DNA from 3 places in the Shewanella sp. Shew256 genome. Region 2 is predicted to be linked to each of the others. Evidence: predicted binding sites of a transcription regulator. Region 2 holds the regulator's gene; each other region holds the start of a gene.
The links. Region 2 encodes NrdR, which represses ribonucleotide reductase genes. Its sites were predicted from a motif close to AAACACNANATNTNGTGTTT; they were not measured.
Positions count from the first base shown of each region.

Region 1 (7,607 bases), on a different contig from region 2:
AACCGTATCAATACGCCTGAGATTGGCGAGCAAATCATCGCCTCTGGTCAAGCGGATATGGTGTCTATGGCGCGGCCGTTTTTGGCCGATCCTGAATTTGTGAATAAAGCGGCGGCCAACACGCCAGAGCTTATCAATACCTGTATTGGCTGTAATCAGGCCTGTTTGGATCATACGTTCTCACTCAAACGTGCCACTTGCTTGGTCAACCCTCGCGCCTGTTATGAGACCGAAATTAACTTTTTACCCACCAGCAACAAGAAGCGTATTGCGGTGATGGGCGCGGGCCCTGCGGGGATGGCATTTTCGGTGTATGCGGCGATGCGCGGCCATGAAGTGGTGCTCTTCGAGGCAAAATCCGAGGTGGGTGGGCAGTTTAATCTGGCACGTAAAATCCCAGGAAAAGAAGAGTTTAACGAGACGATTCGTTATTTCCTCAATCAAATCAAACTGCATAAAATCGATTTACGCTTAAATACCCGTTTAGATGCTAAGGTGCTGGAAACCGAAACCTTTGATGAAATCGTTATCGCCTCGGGCGTGGTCCCGCGCGAGTTAAGTTTGCCAGGATTTGATAGCCCCAAAGTGGTGGATTATCAACAGGTACTGACGGGCCAAGCTTCGATTGGCAACAAAGTGGCCCTGATTGGTGCTGGCGGCATCGGGTTTGATATGGCGCATTACCTCTGCGAATCTGAGTCGAGTACGCTCAATCCTGAAAAATGGTTGAAGCAGTGGGGCATTGACAAGCAATATCAGCATGCGGGTGGTTTAGCCGAGCCTGAAGTCGATAATGCCGATCATAGACAAGTCTACTTGCTACAACGTAAAACCTCTAAGATGGGCCAAGGCTTAGGTAAAACCACCGGCTGGATCCACCGTTTAGTGTTAAAACAGCATGATGTGAAGATGAAAACCGGCGTCAACTATGACAAGTTTGACGATGCGGGTCTGCATATACGCGTTGGCGAGCAAACCGAAGTGTTGGCCGTGGATAATGTGATCCTCTGCGCCGGACAAGAATCTAACCGCACCTTAGTCGATGAGATGGAAGCAACGGGGATTCCTGTGCATTTGATTGGCGGTGTCGATGTGGCCGCCGAGCTCGATGCAAAACGCGCCATTCGCCAAGGCGCCGAGCTTGCCATGCGACTCTAGTTGTAAAGCTATTTCACCAATAAAAAGCCTGAGTTTAACTCAGGCTTTTTTGTTGATTGATATGAAGATAAGAGCCTATCTGCATGAGTGGGTCATTTGCTTAGTTGGGTAAATGCCCATAACTGACGACCCGCGTGACTTGCCACTGGTTATTGGTGCGTTGCCAGAGCATTAAAAATTTGGCTTTGCCATCACAACTGCCTGTTTCTAGACTGCAAAATTTATGAATGCCCTCAGTTATCGCGCCAAAGTCTTTGATCGGATAGGCTTGAAAGCTTTCTTCAACCAGTGACCGAGTGTATTTGCCGCAGGCATAGTTTTTAGTGTTGTTGATCATCGATTGTCGGTCCCAAGTGACACCACCATTGTCGTGGTAAAACTCGACTTTCTCTGCAAAGTAACTCTCGTGCAACTTGAGTTGTTGCTCATCGGCACAGTGATTAAATGAATCAAATACCTTGCTATCCATGTCTTTCATCTCGGCAACGAGGTTATCTTCACTCGAAAACGCACTCATTGACACAAGCAGCAAGCTGATTGCAATTAACTTATCCATAGCTCTCCTTGGCATAAACGGGCCACCTAATACAAAGTAAAAGTAAGTCAAAAGCAATAACATAATGATCTTTTGGCAAGCTAACAAGGGCGAGTGGTAAAGCGTTTGGGATGCTGTAAAGATTTGTCTTTTGCTAATCAGTAAGCGTTATACAGGGAAGAGGGTCGTGAATACCCATTTGTTGCAGACGACTCTGTTAATCTTCTACTACTTCTTGCTGTGGCACGGCTTTTAGATTGGCGGTTTTACGCGTCGATGGGGTTTGGGCGCGCCTGTTACCGCAAGAATAGGTCACCATGGCAGCACCTTCGGGGGATAAATCGAGTTCTAAATCTTCGCTAGGAATACAGCAGCAGGGCAGGCATTCGTCGGCATTAAGCTCGGCTAAAGGCTCGGTTAAATAGCTGACGCTGCCGCTAATAATACGGGTCTTGCAAGCGCCGCAAAAACCACTGCGGCACTCAGAGAAAATGGTCACTTTTTTGGCTTCGAGTGCTTGTAACAACGAATTGTGCTGCTCGGTAAACAGCAGCACAGGTTGCCCTTGAAGGCGCACAATGGGCGCCTTGGCAAAGGGGTTGTTTAACAGCAGGTTCGATTTAGCCATAAGCAATCAAATCCCGTTAGAGATCGAAATCGAGGAATTCGTCACTGTCGACGGCCGAATCGATTTGACCGACAAGATAAGATGACACTTCGACTTCCTGTGGCGCCACTTGTACCGCGTCACTCTCTAACCAGTTCTTCATCCAAGGCAGTGGGTTAGACTGCTCGGCATAAGGCAGTGGCAGGTTAACGGACTTCATCCGTTGGTTGGTGATGTACTCAACGTATTGGCAGAGGATTTGCTCATTGAGACCGATCATCGAACCGTCTTTGAACAGGTATTTTGCCCATTCTTTTTCTTGCTCTGCGGCCTTGAGGAACAGGTTGTACGCTTCCTGTTGGCATTCTGCGGCAATCTCAGCCATTTCAGGATCGTCTTTGCCGCCCTGCATAATGGTTAAGATATGCTGGGTGCTGTTTAAGTGCAGCGCTTCATCACGAGCGATAAGACGAATAATTTTCGCGTTACCTTCCATGAGCTTACGCTCAGCAAATGCAAATGAGCAGGCAAAACTGACGTAGAAGCGGATCGCTTCGAGGGCGTTAACTGACATCATACATAGGTACAATGCTTTCTTCAGGGTACGAGTGTTGACTTCAATCGGCTCGCCATCGATCACATGGGTGCCTTCGCCTAACAGGTGGTAAACCTGCGTCAGCTTGATCAAGTGATCGTAGTATTCGGCAATGTCAGTCGCGCGGCGCAGGATCTCTTGATTCACCACGATATCGTCAAAAATCACCGAAGGATCGTTCACGATATTGCGAATAATGTGCGTGTAAGAGCGCGAGTGGATGGTCTCGGAGAATGACCAAGTCTCAATCCAAGTTTCTAATTCGGGCAGCGACACTAAAGGCAGAAACGCCACGTTAGGCGAGCGACCTTGGATAGAATCGAGCAGCGTTTGGTATTTCAGGTTCGAAATAAAAATATGCTTTTCATGATCTGGCAGTGAGTTGTAGTCGATTTTATCGCGGCTCACGTCAACTTCCTCTGGGCGCCAGAAGAAAGACAATTGCTTTTCAATCAGTTTTTCAAACACTTCATATTTTTGTTGGTCATAACGAGCGACGTTAACCGATTGTCCGAAGAACATAGGTTCACGGGTGGCATCGTTGGGTGTTTGGCAAAAAGTAGAGTAGGTCATGGTACGAGTATTCCAATAAGTCGGGATCCCAAAGGGATCCCGCAACCGTTAACATTGAAGATTAGATTTTGCAGGCGCCGCCAGCACAGCCGTCATCTTCTTTCTCTATGTTGGTAATGTCATCGTGTTGATCCGATGCACCATCGCGAGTGTTATGGTAGTACAGCGTTTTTACACCTAACTTATAGGCATTGAGTAAGTCTTTCAGCAGAGTCTGCATCGGAACCTTACGGCCTTCGAAACGCGTTGGGTCATAGTTAGTGTTGGCCGAAATTGCTTGGTCAACGAATTTTTGCATGATACCCACGAGCTGTAAGTAACCTTCGTTGCTTGGCATTTGCCATAGCAGCTCGTAGTTGTATTTCAGCTCATCAAAATCAGGTACCACTTGCTTTAACTGGCCATCTTTACTCGCTTTAACGCTGATCAAACCGCGTGGCGGTTCGATACCGTTAGTCGCGTTTGAGATCTGTGATGAAGTCTCAGACGGCATCAATGCAGACAGGGTCGAGTTACGTAAACCGTGTTGTTTGATGTCTTGGCGCAGTGTTTCCCAGTCTAAATGCAATGGTTCGCTGCAAATCTTATCTAAATCACGTTTGTAGGTATCGATAGGTAAAATACCTTGAGCGTAAGTGGTCTCATTAAATAATGGGCACGCACCTTTCTCTTTCGCCAGATTCATTGACGCCTTGAGCAGATAGAACTGAATCGCTTCAAAGGTCTTGTGAGTCAGGTTGTTCGCGCTACCATCGGAGTACTTCATGCCATTCTTCGCTAAGTAGTTAGCGAAGTTGATAACACCAATACCTAAGGTACGACGGTTCATCGATGAAATTTCGGCCGCTTTGATTGGATAATCTTGGTAATCCAGTAGGTTATCCAGTGCACGTACCGCTAAATCGGCTAATGGCTCAAGCTCGGCTAAGTTTTTGATCGCACCTAAGTTTAATGCTGACAGTGTACAGAGCGCGATTTCACCGTTTGGATCGTCAATGTTGTTCAACGGCTTAGTCGGCAGCGCGATTTCAAGACAAAGGTTAGATTGTCTGATCGGAGCGACTTTCGAGTCGAACGGACTGTGGGTATTACAGTGGTCAACGTTTTGGATGTAGATACGGCCCGTTGAAGCACGCTCTTGCATCATCAATGAGAACAGTTCGACCGCTTTCAATGTCTTCTTACGAATGCTGCTGTCTTGCTCATATTGCAGGTACAGACGTTCGAATTCGTCTTGATCTTCGAAGAAGGCATCGTAAAGACCTGGTACGTCCGATGGGCTGAACAGGCTAATGTTTTCGCCTTTGATCAGACGTTGGTACATCAGCTTGTTGAGCTGCACGCCGTAGTCTAAGTGGCGAATACGGTTATCTTCAACACCGCGGTTGTTTTTCAGTACCAGCAGAGACTCCACTTCTAAGTGCCAAATAGGGTAGAAGAGGGTCGCAGCACCACCACGAACGCCGCCTTGCGAGCAAGATTTTACCGCCGTTTGGAAATACTTGTAGAAAGGTAAGCAACCGGTGTGGAAGGCTTCGCCGCCACGGATTGGACTACCTAATGCACGGATACGACCGGCGTTGATACCGATACCCGCGCGTTGGCTGACATACTTCACGATAGAAGAGGCGGTCGCGTTGATGGAATCTAAGCTGTCGCCACATTCAATCAGTACACATGAACTGAATTGACGTGTTGGCGTACGCACACCCGCCATGATTGGCGTGGGCAGCGAAATCTTAAAGGTCGATACCGCATCGTAAAAATCTTTAACGTATTGCAGGCGCGTTTCTTTTGGATAACGGGCAAACAAACAGGCCGCCACCAGAATATAGAGGAACTGGGCGCTCTCGTAGATCTCGTGGGTCACACGGTTTTGTACCAGATACTTACCTTCGAGCTGTTTTACCGCCGCGTAGGAGAAGTTCATATCGCGCCAATGGTCGATATAGCTGTCCATGATATCGAGTTCTTCGCGGGTGTAATCCTGCAGAATATGCATATCATACTTGCCTAGCTCGACCAGTTTAGTCACATGGTCGTATAACTTTGGCGGCTCGAACTGACCAAAGGCCTTCTTACGTAAATGGAATACGGCTAAGCGCGCAGCAAGAAACTGATAATCCGGTGATTCTGGGGAAATTAAATCCGCCGCAGATTTGATGATCGTTTCGTGGATAGCTTCGGTTGGGATCCCGTCGAAAAACTGTAAATGCGTGCGAAGTTCAACTTCAGAAACAGAAACGTTTTTTAATCCCTTGGCTGCCCAAGTAATTACGCGGTGTATCTTATCGAGATCGATTGTCTCACGTGCACCACAGCGTTTTGTGACTGTCATATTGCTATTCATTGAAGAGAGGCCTTGGTTCTGATATCTGTTCAGGTGAACTAAGTCACCGTACGTTTCCTTGTAAAACAATCAACCTGAAAACCCTTAATACTGCTGACTATGCAGGAGATAGTCGATTTAACGGGGAACTTCTAGTGTGTCTGATTGCTACCTATACACAAGATATGGTGTTTTAAATAATCTGAGATACAAGATAGTGAGGTTTGCCGCTATTTGCAAGTCTCAATTCAGGGGGTATCTTGTGGATATCTTGAGGATAAAGAAAAGCGTTAGTGATGACTAACCCTGAAGCTCAAATTGAGATTAGCGTGCGACATTGATGACGTTTTTTTGCGCAAATTTCACCGTGTGATCGATCGCTAAAATAAGCAGCGATCGCGATCGCAAGGATTGACCCTTAGCCTAAATTGCATTACCCGCAAATGGGGCAGAATTTCGTCATTAATGGTTCAGTTGAGCAATTAGCACGAGTCAATTCGTAACTGCTATTTCGCTAATGCTTGGCTTAAGGCCGAATGCAAACTCGATGGCGAGGTAAACTGCGCATAGGCAGGCCATGCATCGGGTGTATCGGCCTCACCTAAATATCCCCACAACGCCACACCGCCGAGCATGCCCGCCGCTTGGGCCGCGAGTAAATCCCGCTCTGCATCCCCTAAATAGAGGATGTGCTGTGGCCGGCATTGCAATTGCTGCGCGCCCAATAGCATAGGTGCGGTATGGGGCTTAGGGTGTCGAGTCGAATCGCCACTGATCATCACCGGCATACGCGAGCTGAGCTTCAGCTTATGCAATAGAGGTCGTGTAAAGCGGGCGGGTTTATTGGTGATCACCCCAAATGGCACACGGCATAACTCGAGCCAGTCGAGTAGGGGGGCGATACCATCAAACAACTGGCAATGGTCGCCATTGATCCTTTGATAGTGGGCGAGGAGTCCTTGCTGTACTTGAGTGCGCAGGGCGTCATCCGCACCCGGAATCGCCGCATCGACTAAGGCAAAGCTGCCATGGGAGGCGGCGCTACGCATGTCAGCGAGAGGTTTTGCCGCGATACCGACATCAAACAAACTGAGGTTAAGGGCCTGAACCAGATCCGGCGCGGTATCGGCAAGGGTACCGTCAAGGTCGAATAAGACCCCTTTAACCTCATCTAAGCTCATCTTAATCTACCTTTTGCGTCGCGATCATATAGTTAACATCGACTTTTGGGGTGTACTTAAAGATCCCCGTCAGTGGATTGTAGGTGATCCCAAGTGCATCTTTACAGAGAAGTTCGGTGTTATCGACTAAGGCCATGAGTTCCGATGGCTTGATGAACTTATTATGGTCATGGGTGCCAATGGGCAGCATCTTTAATAGGTACTCGGCGCCGATAATGGTCTCGACGAAAGACTTAATATTACGGTTGATGGTTGAGAAAAACACAAAACCGCCGGGTTTAACCATATCGCAGCAGGCTTGAATCACCGATTGTGGATCAGGCACATGCTCGAGCATCTCCATGCAGGTCACCACATCATAGTATTCGCGGTGTTCTTCCCTATGGGCCTCGGCGGTGTTTTTGACATAGTTGATGCTCACGCCTGTTTCCAGTGCATGTAAGCGCGCGACTTCTAAAGGTTCTTCACCCATATCTAGGCCGTGAACGATCGCGCCGATGCGCGCCATGCTTTCGGATAAAATGCCACCGCCGCAGCCGACGTCGAGCACTTTCTTACCAAAAATCCCGCCTGCCGTTTGATCGATATAGTTAAGGCGCAGGGGATTTAATAGATGCAGCGGCTTAAAC
Region 1 is NZ_NAJR01000004.1:44,872-52,478, reverse strand. It holds gene B5P39_RS08405 (oxidoreductase) at 1-1,158, shown strand, start outside; gene B5P39_RS08400 (nuclear transport factor 2 family protein) at 1,259-1,714, opposite strand; gene yfaE (class I ribonucleotide reductase maintenance protein YfaE) at 1,911-2,321, opposite strand; gene nrdB (class Ia ribonucleoside-diphosphate reductase subunit beta) at 2,338-3,468, opposite strand; gene nrdA (class 1a ribonucleoside-diphosphate reductase subunit alpha) at 3,530-5,818, opposite strand; gene B5P39_RS08380 (HAD family hydrolase) at 6,304-6,978, opposite strand; gene ubiG (bifunctional 2-polyprenyl-6-hydroxyphenol methylase/3-demethylubiquinol 3-O-methyltransferase UbiG) at 6,980-7,607, opposite strand, start outside.
Region 1: nrdA (class 1a ribonucleoside-diphosphate reductase subunit alpha) is a predicted target of NrdR. The motif match lies at 5,972-5,991, and genes of this name have one in related genera.

Region 2 (7,607 bases):
CCTTATCACCGGCTTTTAAATCCACCAGTGTGGTTTCACCCGCCGTATGAGGCACTATGGTTAAACGAAAACGGTATCCATCGACCTCGTTTACCGTGAGGCTCACACCATCGATGGTGATAGAACCTTTATGGGCGATATAGCGAGCTAGCTCCGCAGGCGCCGCTAACCAAAACTCAATCGCTTGACCACGAGCAAGACGCTGCTCTACGGTGGCAATGCCATCCACATGGCCGCTCACCATGTGCCCGCCGAGGCGAGTTGTCGGGGTAACGGCTTTTTCAAGATTAACCTTGGTGCCCACTTTATAGTTAGCAAAGCCTGTGAGACTGACAGTTTCAGCCGACACATCCGCCACATAGCCATCGGCTAATTGCTGAACCACAGTCAAACACACACCATTGGTGGCGATACTGTCGCCTAAACGCACATCGCTTAAATCCAGTTTGCCACTGGCGACCGTTAAACGAATATCATCGCCCTTACGTTCAAGTTTTCGCAGCGTGCCAACGGCCTCAATAATCCCAGTAAACATGGTTAACTCACTTATTCGCTAAAGATGAATTGGACGTGAGCCGCAAGGTGAAACGCGTATCCGCGCCCACTTTACGCTCATCGACCAGTTTGAGGGTCGGAATATCGGCCATCATTTGATAATCGGGTAATTCGAGTAGATTACGTCCTTGTGCGCCAAGGATTTTCATCGCTTGATACAGCACTAACTCATCGGCTAATCCCGCGCCGATAAAGGCACCCGCTACGGTCGCGCCCGCTTCGATAAGCACCTGATTACAGCTTTTGCCTAAATAGCTTAAGAGTGCGGGCAGTGAGATTCGACCATCAATCGCCGGTAATTGAAGACAAGTCACATAGGCGGGCAACTGCGCCACAAAGGCTGGCGAGTAGGGCTCTGTTGAGACTAATAAAATCGGCGATTCAATCGCAAGTAAGGCAGCCGTAATCGGCATGCGGCAACGACTATCTAAAACCACTCGCAGCGGTTGTAAAATCTGCGCTTCATTCAATTGCGAGTTAAGACTGCCAAGCTCTGAGTAGCGCACATTGAGCGAAGGGGCATCAGTCAGTACGGTTTCAATCCCAGTGACCAGTGCGCAGGCGCGTAAACGTAAGCGCTGCACATCGCGGCGAGCTTCGGGGCCTGTAATCCACTTAGAGACACCGTTGGATAATGCGGTTTTACCATCGAGACTCGCGGCAAGCTTTACCGTTACCCAAGGTAGACCCGACTCCATGCGTTTCATAAAACCAAGATTTAAAGCATAAGCTTCGTCACGATGTAAGCCGACATCCACTTGAATGCCCGCGTCGCGCAGCATTTGAATACCGCGACCACCGACCTGCGGATTGGGATCTTCAACCGCCACCACCACTCGTTTTACACCTATGTTGATCAGCGCCAAGGCACAGGGCGGTGTGCGGCCATAATGGCTGCAAGGCTCTAAGGTGACATAGGCGGTCGCGCCACGGGCAAGCTCGCCAGCCATGCGCAGTGCATGCACCTCGGCGTGGGGCTCGCCGGCTTTTTGATGATAACCTTCGCCGACAATGTGATTATCTTTTACGATAACGCAGCCCACACTGGGATTGGGGCGAGTGGTATAAAATCCTTTGCGAGCCAGTTGTATGGCTCGGCTCATCATCTGGTTATCGAGTTCTGACCAATTCATATAAACCCTATGAAATCTTGAGGAAGCGTGCCCGAATGCGCTCATAACGAGGCGCTAACCTAAGCACTAACCTAAGATAACCCACGTTACTTTTGCAGTTTCGCAATCGCCTCACCAAATTCGGAGACGTCTTCAAAGGCGCGATAAACCGAGGCAAAACGAATATAGGCAACCTTATCTAGGCTCATTAACTGTTCCATCATCAAGTTACCTATCATCTCGGATGGCACTTCACGCTCGCCAGTAGCCCGCAGCGTTGACTTGATTTTACTTAAGGCCTGCTCAATTTCATCCATAGACACGGGGCGCTTTTCGACCGCGCGTAACATACCTGCTTGCAGCTTTTCTTCATCGAAGGGTTGGCGCGTGCCATCGCGTTTAATCACCCGTGGCATAACTAATTCAGCCCCTTCGAAGGTAGTAAATCTTTCGTGGCATTCGGTGCATTCTCGACGACGACGCACTTGATGGCCTTCCGCCACTAATCGGGAATCGATCACTTTAGTATCTGTCGCGCTGCAAAATGGACAATGCATTGAGCCTCCTGCCGTGAATGGAATAAAGCCTATGGCTTTCGCTGTTTCTCGCTTAAACCGAGCGGGTTTAAGTCTAAGATTTTAGCAATAAAAATGGCCGCTTAATGCGGCCATGGGATTTTATCCTATTTATCGGCTGAGGTTAACCACCTAAGAGTGACACCCTAAGCAGTTGTGAACTCAGCCGTCATATTCAGATAAATTAACGAATTAACCGTAAACAGGGAAACGGGCGCACAGTGCCAATACTTGGCCTTTTACGCGCTCGATGACTGCTGGGTTGTGGGCATCGTCGAGGATGTCACAGATCCAACCGGTTAACTCTTTCGCTTCAGCTTCTTTAAAGCCACGGCGAGTGATCGCAGGCGTACCGATACGCACACCAGAGGTCACGAATGGAGAACGTGGATCGTTTGGCACAGAGTTTTTGTTTACTGTGATGTTCGCGCTACCTAAAGCGGCATCGGCTTCTTTACCCGTCAGGTCGCGACCGATTAAGTCCACCAGCATTAAGTGGTTGTCAGTACCGCCAGAAACGATCTTGTAACCGCGCTCTAAGAACACTTCAACCATAGCTTTAGCGTTCTTAACCACTTGTTGTTGGTAAGCTTTGAACTCTGGCTCTAAAGCTTCTTTGAAGGCTACCGCTTTACCCGCGATAACGTGCATCAAAGGACCGCCTTGACCGCCTGGGAATACCGCAGAGTTCAGCTTCTTGTATAGCTCCTCATCATCGGCAGCAGACAGAATGATACCGCCACGAGGACCGGCTAAGGTCTTGTGAGTGGTTGACGTCACAACGTGTGCGTGTGGCACTGGGTTTGGATAAACACCAGCGGCGATAAGACCCGCAACGTGCGCCATGTCGACAAACAGGTAAGCACCGATTTTGTCTGCAATTTCGCGCATTCTTGCCCAGTCAACGATGCCTGAGTAAGCAGAGAAACCACCGATCATCATCTTAGGCTTATGTTCAACCGCCAGACGTTCCATTTCGTCATAGTCGATTTTGCCTGATTCATCGATGCCGTAAGGAATGATGTTGTACAGTCTACCGGAGAAGTTTACAGGTGAACCGTGGGTCAAGTGACCACCGTGAGCAAGGTTCATACCTAAAACGGTATCGCCTGGTTTTAACAATGCCATGTAAACGGCGCTGTTTGCTTGAGAACCTGAATGAGGTTGTACGTTTGCGTAGGTCGCACCAAACAGTTGTTTTGCACGCTCAATCGCTAAGGTTTCAACTACGTCCACATATTCACAACCACCGTAGTAACGCTTGCCAGGATAACCTTCGGCGTACTTGTTGGTTAATTGTGAACCTTGCGCTTGCATCACGCGTGGACTGGTGTAGTTTTCAGAAGCAATCAGCTCAATATGCTCTTCTTGACGCAGAGTTTCGTTCTGAATTGCGTTGAACAGTTCCGGATCATAATCTGCGATATTCATATCTTTTTTCAGCATTGCTTACTCCAGCTGCCAATTCTTGTAGGTAGGGTTGCGCGGTATTCTACTCGTAACTAGCCGACAATCCCAGTCTCTGAAACATGAAAATCCTACAGTTTTACCTTGAACTCGCCTCAATGCCGAGTTGAGTTCGGCGCGCAATCGAGTAGAATTAGCCGCATCATTAGTCACTTATAGATGCAGAAAAATGGCTCAGTTTGTTTACAGCATGCTGCGGGTGGGCAAGGTTGTTCCTCCTAAGAAGCAGATCCTTAAAGACATTTCCTTAAGCTTTTTCCCCGGCGCTAAGATCGGTGTATTAGGTCTTAACGGTTCAGGTAAATCCACCCTACTGCGCATCATGGCCGGTATCGATACCGAAATTGAGGGTGAAGCGCGCCCAATGCCAGGGTTGAAGATTGGTTACCTGCCGCAAGAACCGAAACTCGATCCGACGCAAACCGTGCGTGAAGCGATTGAAGAAGCGGTTTCTGAAGCCAAAAATGCCCTCAAACGTTTAGACGAAGTCTATGCGGCTTACGCCGATCCCGATGCGGACTTTGACGCGCTTGCCAAAGAGCAAGGTGAACTCGAAGCCATCATTCAGGCGCAGGACGCCCACAATTTAGACAACATCCTCGAGCGTGCGGCGAACGCCCTGCGTCTGCCAGATTGGGACGAGAAGATTGAAGTCTTATCGGGTGGTGAGCGCCGCCGTGTGGCGATTTGTCGTCTGCTGCTGGAAAAGCCAGAGATGCTGCTGCTCGACGAACCCACCAACCACTTGGACGCCGAATCAGTCGCTTGGCTCGAACACTTCCTGCAGGAATACTCGGGCACCGTGGTGGCGATTACCCACGACCGTTACTTCCTCGACAATGCCGCGGGCTGGATTTTAGAACTTGACCGTGGTGAGGGTATCCCATGGGAAGGTAACTACTCTTCATGGCTTGAGCAAAAAGATGCCCGTTTGAAGCAGGAATCTGCCGCAGAAAGCGCGCGTCAAAAGACCATTGCGAAAGAATTAGAATGGGTTCGCCAAGGTGCGAAAGGCCGTCAGTCTAAGGGCAAAGCCCGTATGGCGCGCTTCGAAGAGCTGAATACCTCTGATTACCAAAAACGTAACGAAACCAACGAGCTGTTTATTCCGCCCGGACCGCGTTTAGGTGACAAAGTTATCGAAGTGAATAACTTAACTAAGTCTTACGGTGACCGCGTGCTGATCGATAACCTGTCGTTCTCCATTCCTAAGGGCGCGATCGTCGGTATTATCGGTGCTAACGGCGCGGGTAAATCGACCCTGTTCCGCATGCTGTCTGGCAGCGAGCAGCCAGATAGCGGCACCATAGAGCTGGGTGAAACCGTGCAATTAGCGTCAGTTGAACAGTTCCGTGACTCAATGAATGACAAGAACACCATTTGGCAAGAAATTTCCGGTGGTCAAGACATCATGCGTATCAACAACATGGAAATCCCAAGCCGCGCCTATGTGGGCCGCTTCAACTTCCGTGGCGCGGATCAACAGAAGGTTATCGGCACTCTGTCGGGCGGTGAACGTAACCGTGTTCACTTAGCTAAACTGCTGCAAGCTGGCGGTAACGTACTGCTCCTCGACGAACCTACCAACGACTTAGACGTTGAAACCTTGCGCGCACTGGAGGAAGCCATCCTCGAATTCCCAGGTTGTGCCATGGTGATTTCGCATGACCGTTGGTTCTTAGACCGTATCGCGACCCATATTCTAGACTACCGCGACGAAGGCCAAGTGAACTTCTACGAAGGTAACTACACCGAATACTCGGCGTGGTTGAAGAACACCTACGGCGCCGATGTGGTTGAGCCACACCGCTTAAAATACAAGCGTATGACCAAGTAAGCGCAATCGTTTACAGGTACATAAAAAGCCCCGCAATTGCGGGGCTTTTCTTTAAATGCACAAAAAGTTAAGCCTACTAATCCTGCTCCTGAATCGCTTTCACATCACCATCGCGGTCAATCACATCGACCTGAAAATAACGCACACGCACGGTTGCTGGTTTTTCTTGCCCTGTCTGCGTCAACTCACTCTCCAGTAGTCGCACAAAGCTGGCATCTGGTTTTTTAATTCCGCCAACGGTGACCCGCACTATCCATTGACTCGCCTCCTCCTCAATCCCAACTTTAATCAACCGCATATTGGGGAACTTGAGTAACTGCTCACTCACAATGCGAGTCACTTTGCTCTCATACAATTGCCTTGCTACCACATTATGCAGATTCACGCTGAGGGCAATGACTAAAATAACCAGCAGTATCAATGTAATGAAGTTACGTTTCAGCAACTCCCACAGTGAGCTTTTTTGCCAAAAATAAAATCCATGAAAACCGTTCAACCACAGCACTACGGAGGACACAAATTGGATGGCGACTATGTTGGTAAACGTCAGTAAGAAGGCTCCTCGGGCGAGTTCAAAATTCCCATGACCTAGCAGTATCGCCGAGGCACACAGGGGTGGCACTAATGCGGTAGCAATCGCCACCCCCACAAAGGAAGTACTTAACCTCGGCGAAATGGTCGCATAGGCACCTGCCGCACCGCCCGCAAACGCGACCATTAAATCGAGAAAGTTCGGTGCCGTTCTCGCCATGATCTCCGGCGTGATAGGTATATCGGAATGCAGAAAGCCAATTAAAAAGGCGGTGAAATAAACCAGAATACTCCCCACGATCAAACTCTTAATGGCATGGCGAACTAAGAGTTTTTCCCCTTCGACCAGCCCTAATGCCAAGCCTAAAATGGGGGAAAACAGCATAGCGACAATCATGGCACCAATGACCACGGCGGCGCTGTTGGCCAAGAGTCCGTAGCTGGCGATGATAGCCGCTAGGGTGTTCATCGCCAAAAAGGGCACATCGAGCTGGGCATTGACGCGAATATTCGCGCGGGTAATTTCTTTGTGATCTTTAATATCTTCGCTCATATCATCTGCTCAGCAAGGGAGGATGGGACCTAAGTTGCACATTTAAAACAAAAATATCCCAACCAATATAGCTGAACAGAAAATAGCCGCAATGGGGTTTAAGCGTCTGACGCAAAATATAAATCGAAGGAAGGAGTTAAGGCTGAATAACGATTCCAAAGTGACGTTAACCGAGGGACAAAGTCGAATGAACAACGCAACCCAGTCGCCGCTATCTCATAGAGATGCAAATACAAGTTGCAAGTCGCGCATTCAAGATCACGCCCTTAAATTGCCCAGTTAAAATGCTCCACTAACATATCCATCATCACCCTTAAGGCGGGCTGCATATGCTTGCGGGATTGATACACCCCGTACACTCCTAGGGACTGAGGTTTAAATTCCCGCAGCAATGGCACTAATGCTCCCGAATCGAGGTGCGGTTTTGCCGCCCACAGGGGCTGCATGGCAATTCCCTCCCCCGCCAAGGTGGCATTTAACACCACCATAGAGTCATTGGCACTTAGGTTGCCCTTCACGGGAATATTAAATATCTGCCCGGCTTCCTGCGTTGGCGTCGCCTTCGCGGTGGCATGCGTTTGAGTGAATCGCCACATCACATCGCCAAAATAGGAATAGGTCAGGCAGTTATGCCGGGTTAAATCTTCGGGATGCGTGATGGCCGAATAGCTGGCAAGATAACTCGGTGCCGCACATACCACAGACTCACACTCGCCTAAACGTCTTGCGATAAGCGTAGGGTCGAGTTCGTTGGTGATTCGAATGGCAAGATCGATTCGTTCAGCCACTAAATCAACGGTTTGACTCGACACATGAAAGTTCACACTCGCCTGCGGGTATTTGGCCAAATATGGACGCACGACGGTGGGAAGGAGTAAATGCGCCATAAATTGCGAGCAGCTGATCCGCAATAATCCTCTGGGCTGGGCACTCTGAGCATGACTGACGGCGGGCACTTCCTGCGCTAGCTCAAGCAA
Region 2 is NZ_NAJR01000003.1:64,127-71,733, forward strand. It holds gene B5P39_RS06000 (riboflavin synthase) at 1-535, opposite strand, end outside; gene ribD (bifunctional diaminohydroxyphosphoribosylaminopyrimidine deaminase/5-amino-6-(5-phosphoribosylamino)uracil reductase RibD) at 543-1,688, opposite strand; gene nrdR (transcriptional regulator NrdR) at 1,775-2,224, opposite strand; gene glyA (serine hydroxymethyltransferase) at 2,435-3,688, opposite strand; gene ettA (energy-dependent translational throttle protein EttA) at 3,879-5,546, shown strand; gene B5P39_RS06025 (TIGR00341 family protein) at 5,623-6,630, opposite strand; gene B5P39_RS06030 (LysR family transcriptional regulator) at 6,897-7,607, opposite strand, start outside.

Region 3 (7,607 bases), on a different contig from region 2:
CGGTATCGAAATTCGTCCCAAACCCCACATCCAGATAGGCTTCCATCCGCGTGTTTACCGTTGCTTGCCAGTGGTGTTCGATGCCGGGTGTCATGGTCATAGTGCCAACCGAGGAAGGCAATTCACCATCGGTAATGTCTTTGGCTAAGTAGTCAAAAAAACCGAAGGATAAGGGTAAACGCAGCCAAGTTTGACTACTTTCGTCCTTTAAGAAATCAAAGCTTAAGGGAATGCTCACCACAGTGGCATTTTGATCGGCGGCCCGATACACACCCGTACCTAGATAACTGCCAAAGGCATAAACAGAGTTGGGATTATTTTGGCCATCAATCGGTGATTCGGGGCTCATTTGAGCAAACGACTGAGATAGCTGCGCAGCCTGCGGTGGTGCATAGCTTGCAATGGGAGCGGTCGACGCCAACAGTGGGAAGACGTACCCCATTGATAGCGCCGAACAGGAAAAGCATTTAACGAGTAACCGGCTAAAAATGGTCTTCAATTTATGCAAACAGATCCTGATTTGCTAAGCCTAATCGGTTATCGCTTTGGTTAAAGATTACTCTTCATCCGTAAAATGATACTCAGACATCATATGCCCAAGTTCGGTGGATTTAGTCTTTAAGTAAGCTTCATTGTAGCGGTTTTTACCGACTTGCAGGGGAACACGTTCAACCACTTCGATGCCGATTTCTTTCATCGCTTTGACTTTGCGAGGGTTATTGGTCATTAAGCGTACATGCTTCACGCCAATTTGTTCAAGCATAGGTTGGATCATATCGTATTTACGCATATCCGCCGGGAAACCTAATTGCTCATTCGCCTCAACCGTATTGGCGCCTTTATCCTGCAATTCATAGGCACGGATCTTATTCAGCAGACCAATACCGCGGCCTTCTTGGCGCAAATATAAGATAAATCCACTGCCGGTTTCGGCAATGTTTTGCATCGCAGTTTGCAGCTGGAAGCCACAGTCACAGCGTAAGCTAAACAAGGCATCGCCCGTAAGACACTCAGAGTGAATACGGCCTAATACGGGGGCATCGCTACTTAGGGTGCCAAATGTGAGGGCAACATGCTCTTTACCGGTTTCGGTATCTTCAAAACCGTGCATGGCAAAAACGCCCCAGGGAGTGGGTAATTTTGACGTCGCGACATATTTTATCGACATGACTTAACCTTAACGACTACTCTCATTCCATGAGACGGAAGGAACATCCATAAACAAAACGATGATTGGGCTCTTCGCCTACTGAGCGCCTATTCTAAAGCGTTTTCCATAATCACGAAATACTTTAGTAATTTAATCAACTATAAATCGAAACCTGCAGCGCTATCACGGCTATAACTCAATCCGTCGAACAACCATTCAAGGCGCTGCAAAATAGGCATGTACCTTATTTTGCAACTCAATGAATAACTTGCCAATAAAACTTAAAACTTTGCTGGAGCAAAACCCGTCACTTCGGTTAAGCCCATTTCGCGTCCTAATGCCGTCATAGGATGCACAACCACTAGGCCTTTGACTGACTTTTTCAGTTGACCCATGTCGGCTTGCTCAGCTTTGGTGAGGGCGCGGTGGAATGGCAAGTGTTGAATATCTGTACCTTGCTTTTGTAAAAGACGCGACTGCTGCGTTTTTACACTATTGATTTGCTTAGTGACCGCCGCAATCTCGCGTTTAAATTGCGCCACAATAACGGCATCGCCACGTTGCTCTGCTGCCGCCAGTTTACGACGAAACTTGTCTAACTTATCGTTAAGCTGCTGCAGTTCTTGCTTTAAATTCATCATGTTACCTTAAATTACTTAAGTGAATCCCAGTCAATATTTGCACCATTTTGGGCCTGAATGTCTGGGTCACTGTGTCAAGGTGTGGGATTATAACAGCAAGTTAGCGATCCTCGTTACCGCTTTTATAAGAAACGGATCACCTGATTGCTGCTGCCACGGTATGGCAAACTCGGATCGGCAAGGCTCTGCTCGAATTTACCATCCACCAGCACGTCCACATATTCCAGTACCGCACGCTGCTTATCCGTTAGCGCATCCCAGGTATAACCTGTCCACAGCCAAATATCTTTACCCGGACATTCGGTTTTCACCCGCTTTATTAACGCGAGTATTCCCTCAAGGTTGGCGGGTAAGAGTGGATCGCCCCCAGAGAGTGACAAGCCGCGGCGCACAATGCGCTCATCCTGCAGATCCGCAATAAGCGTATCTTCCATCGCCTTATCAAATAAATGGCCTGAGCGCACATCCCAAGTACTTTGATTATAGCAACCTCGGCATTGGTGCTCACAACCTGACACAAATAGGGTGACCCGGGTACCGGGGCCGTTCACCACGTCAACGGGATAATATTGGTGATAGTTCATTGCTGCGTCCGCGCTAGAGCCCAATATGATCACGGGCTAAACATCAAAGCACAGTCGCCACCAGTGCGACTGTGCCAGTGTAACAAAACAAACAAGGCAAAAGTGTTACAAGTGTTTGATCCTGCGTTTCACTTCTTCTTGCTTGCCATGGTTGAATGGTCTGGCATCGGGGCTACCTAAGTAACCGCATACACGGCGGGTGACAGATACCCGACTTGGCTCATGGTTGCCGCATTTAGGGCAAGTAAAACCTTTACTGGTACAACTAAACTCACCGGTAAAACCGCAGTCATAACATTCATCAATCGGCGTGTTAGTGCCGTAGTAAGGCACGCGGCTATAGCTGTAATCCCACACATTTTCGAGCGCTTCAATGTTGTGCTGCATATTGGGGTATTCGCCGTAGCAAATAAATCCGCCATTGGCGATCGCAGGATATGGCTGCTCAAAATCAATTTTATCGTAAGGATTCACCCGCTTTTCCACATCCAAGTGGAAGCTATTGGTGTAATAACCTTTATCGGTTACGCCTGCAACCACACCGAATTGGCGCGCATCGAGTTTACAGAAACGGCTGCAGAGGCTCTCACTCGGAGTGCTATAAAGGCTAAAGCCATAACCGGTTTCGGCCTTCCATGCATCGGTGGCCGCTTTAAGGTGCGCGACAATCGCCACCGCTTTTTCTCTAAGCTTGGCATCATCAAACACATGGGTTTCAGTGCCATAGAGCGCATTGATGGTTTCATGTAAACCTATATAGCCTAATGAAATCGATGCCCGACCATTTTTAAAGATTTGGGCGATATCATCATCGGCGCGCAGGCGCACACCACAGGCACCTTCCATATACAGAATCGGCGCAACTCTGGCTTTAACGCCATTTAAGCGTTCGATGCGGGTGTCTAATGCGCGGCGGGCAAGCAGTAAACGCTCATCTAAAATGCGGTAAAATTCAGCTTCATCGCCATTGGCCTCGAGAGCTACACGGGGCAAGTTTAAGCTCACAACTCCAAGGTTATTGCGCCCTTCATGGACCAGCTCGCCATTTTCTTTATAGGAGCCTAAAAAGCTGCGACAGCCCATTGGGGTTTTAAATGAACCCGTGACCTTTTCCACTTGCTCGTAGTTCAAAATATCTGGATACATACGCATGCTGGCGCATTTTAGGGCCATTTGTTTGACATCGTAGTTGCAATCACCGGCCTTGTGGTTAATACCATCACGAATCGCAAACACTAACTTAGGGAACACGGCTGTCTTACGATTTTTACCTAGGCCCGTCATACGCACTTTCAACATGGATTGTTGAATTAAGCGCGACTCCCACGAGGTACCAAGACCAAAACCAAAGGTCACAAAGGGCGTTTGCCCATTGGCGGTATGTAAGGTATTCACTTCATATTCGAGAGATTGGAAAGCATCATGACATTCTTTTTCGGTGAGCGCCGTCGCATAGGCCTTGGCATCTTTTATCTGCCAATTGAGTGCCACTTGGTAGTGCTTGTCATAGCTCTTCGCCACAAAAGGTGCGAGCACTTCATCGATACGGTTAATCGTGGTGCCGCCATAAATATGGCTCGCCACTTGGGCAATAATCTGTGCTGTTACCGCCGTAGCGGTGGAGATGGATTTTGGGGTCTCAATTTCGGCGTTACCCATCTTAAAACCGTGGGTCAACATGCCCGCCAAATCAATCAACATACAGTTAAACATCGGGAAAAACGGCGAATAATCGAGGTCGTGATAATGGATTTCGCCAAGTTCATGGGCGGCCACTACATCCTTAGGCAGAATATGGCTCTTGGCGTAATGTTTCGCGACGATACCCGCGAGCAGATCCCGCTGGGTTGGGATCACTTTAGAGTCTTTATTGGCGTTTTCATTTAACAGCGCGGCATTGCTCTGCTCGACTAAACCTCGGATTTCGAGATTGAGTTTACTGGTCGCATCGCGGCAAATATCTCTGTCGTGGCGGTACTCGATATAGACACGCGCCAAGGATTTGTAAGGGCCTTCCATCAAGAGATTTTCAACCGCATCCTGTAAATGGTGGATCTCGACTTCTGCCAGATTCGCCACTCGATCCCTCACACAGGCGGCAACCGTCGCGGCATAGTCAGCATCCTCTATCCCAACCGAGTTTGCAGCCGCTATCACTGCATCTCTTATCCTTGTTTCATCAAAAGGTGTGCGGCAACCATCCCGCTTGATCACGACTGGCATTGTTCAGTTCCTCTCCATTCCGATTAAAATTAACACTACATATAGTGTTTAGATAATCAACAAACACAATATCTAGGCAATTAAGCGGCATTAACACCTAAAATTCCATGATCCAGATCATGATTTATAGGATGGATAAAAAGAACAAAGAAGAACTGTAGCCAAGCCCAATGATCTCAGTTTTAAGCCTTGACCTTGGCCATAAAGCAGGATAGCGGACGCTAAAAATGAACGCTAATAACGACAAAGGACCTTGGCCCTAAAGCCAAAGTCCTTTTCATAAAAAATCCTTAGAATAAAAAATCCTTGGAATAAAAGGAGTCCGTAGCTCGGCGTTTGCCCTTAGCTCAGGGTTACACTCAAGCAGGGTTAGCGTTTGGCTAAGGCAAGATAACTACTCAGTTGCCCCGATGCCGATTGCTGCATTCCCATGGAGGAAGCCACTTGCATGGTCGATTTAAGCCCCTGCCATAACTGTTTTTTGCTATCGCTGAGTGTTGGATTGCTATTTAGATAATCGGTTAACTGGCCAAATACCTTGGTAGCTTTTTGTGCAAGCACTGGGGATTGCGCATCATCCATATTCGACAATACGTTTTTAGCATCGACTAAGGTGTTGATCATCGGACTGTTTGGTGACTTTTCCGCTAAGGACTTTAGCTCATCGTCGATAAAGTCCTGCAGAGATTGCTTGCTTGGCTTTTGGCTCGGCAAACTAATGCCGTTTTGTGACAGGCGCTCAACCTGTGCATCGGACAAAATGCCGTCCTTTTGCAGCCGAGACACTAGGGCCGGAATATCTGACACACTAAACTGGCCATCGGCAAAAAAGTCCTTCGACATGGCTTGGATTTTTTGTGCCCTAAGCGCACGGGGTGACAAGGCAATCTCATCACTCGGTTTCGTCTCAGTTTTAGGCGTATCCTTGGTGGATGAGTTGGCATCCGTGCTGGGCTCTGTCTTACTTGCGTCAGTTTTACTTGTGTCTGTCTTACTCGTGTCCGTCTTCTTGCTGTTCAAGCCATAGGCATCGGCAACACTGCTACGGTTCAGATTTAAGGCATTGAAAAGAGGATTCATCGTCAATAATTCGGCATCTAACACTGTGTGATGGGGTTAAAGCAAAAAATAAGCCAATCAAACAGTCACTTGCCTAAATTATTATTCGTTTCGCGGGCACGAGCTTGCCAGAACGAACAAAATTTAATCTCGAAACGTCAACACGCCCTAAGTATCCTCGCGACTTAGCCTTTCCAGATCGCGGCTTCAATCAAGTGCGCCACTTTAGCGACAGCCGCCTCCCCCGCCGCTATGGCCTCATCGGCGCGGTGAAATTCCATGGTACCAATATTAGCGACTTCTGGCACAACTAGGACATCGGGCGGATCTCCCATCAAACGTGCCCGTTTATGGCGCTGCTCTAAAATCCCCATCGATTGAGACATCACCGCAATCATGCCGGGGTTGGATTTAGTGCCGAGGGAAAACTTGTCGGTTAAGCTGCTGACATACTCCCGACCCCTAGCAAACAAATCCATAAAGCCGGTTTCTTGGCGCGCGGGCATTTCGGTTTCTTCCTTCGGCGCCTTATGGCTGGTCATATTGACGGGTAATACCTGCAGCCGCCCAGAATGAAACCCATGCAAATCCACGGCAATCACAATATCGACGCCCATGGCGCGGCTCACTGACACAGGCACAGGGTTCACCACGGCGCCATCGACTAGCCAACGGTCTCCTTGACGCACGGGGGCTAATATACCCGGCATTGAGCAAGAGGCGCGCACGGCTTGGCGTAAATCGCCATGGCGAAACCAGATTTCTTGTCCCGAATACAAGTCAGTCGCGATGGCTGCAAAGGGTCGCTCGAGCTCTTCAATATTGATATCACCGATGCGCGATTGCAGCACATCGAAGACTTTCTCGCCGCCGATCAAACCGCCCTTACGCCAACGAATATCCATTAACCCGAGGACATCCCAGCTCGAAAAACTGCGCACCCACTCCTCAAGCTCGGTCAAATGATTATGGGCATAGGCCGCCCCGACGAGCGCGCCGATTGAACATCCGGCCACTTTATCGGGTTTGACTCCCATGGCGGCAAGGCCATTGAGTACACCGATGTGAGCCCAACCCTTGGCGGCTCCGCTTCCAAGAGCGATACCAATGGTGGGTTTTGTCCCCTTGCCCATAATATGTTTCCCTTAACAACTCAATGATTTGAATAAGCTAAGTTCCGCTCTGAACACTGTCAATGATTAATAGCTGATTATTCGTGAACTCAAGTAATGGGTGGCATTAAGAGCATTTGAACAACCAGCCTACCTAACAAACCTATGGAACGGTTCTGCATGACGAGAGTGAAGAACCGATGGTGACTAGCCATATCTGCGGCGATTTAACGGATCCAGTAAGATAATGACCAATCAAGATAGCTGAGCATAGTAATTTAAGGCTATAATCTGCCCTCACTCAGATTTAGGGGATATACCTTTGCAGTTTACTGATTTTTCTCTGGACCAGCGTCTGTTACAAAGCTTAAAGCATATGGGGATTGCGACCCCAACCGCCATCCAGGAACAAGCACTGCCTATCGCATTGGCAGGTAAAGATTTAATGGCGTCATCAAAAACAGGATCGGGTAAGACCTTAGCGTTTTTGTTGCCAGCGATGCAAAGGGTTATCTCCACCCGCGCCTTAACCAAGCGCGATCCTAGAGTACTGATTTTATTACCAACCCGCGAATTAGCCCACCAAGTGTATAGCCAGCTACGTTTGCTAGTTGCCAACACTCAATATAAAGCCATTAGCGTGTTGGGCGGTGAGAACTTTAACGATCAAGCCAAGGCGCTGGCAAAAGAGCCGCATTTTATCGTGGCAACGCCGGGACGTATCGCCGATCATTTAGAGCAAAAAAACCTCTTCCTCAATGGATTAGAACTGCTTGTCCTCGATGAAGCCGACCGTATGCTGGATCTGGGTTTTGCGCCGCAATTAAAAGCCATTAAC
Region 3 is NZ_NAJR01000022.1:34,289-41,895, forward strand. It holds gene B5P39_RS22925 (hypothetical protein) at 1-442, opposite strand, end outside; gene ribA (GTP cyclohydrolase II) at 557-1,168, opposite strand; gene B5P39_RS22935 (YibL family ribosome-associated protein) at 1,432-1,788, opposite strand; gene nrdG (anaerobic ribonucleoside-triphosphate reductase-activating protein) at 1,914-2,375, opposite strand; gene nrdD (anaerobic ribonucleoside-triphosphate reductase) at 2,481-4,598, opposite strand; gene B5P39_RS22950 (hypothetical protein) at 4,968-5,678, opposite strand; gene rssA (patatin-like phospholipase RssA) at 5,843-6,790, opposite strand; gene B5P39_RS22960 (DEAD/DEAH box helicase) at 7,092-7,607, shown strand, end outside.
Region 3: nrdD (anaerobic ribonucleoside-triphosphate reductase) is a predicted target of NrdR. The motif match lies at 4,629-4,648, and genes of this name have one in related genera.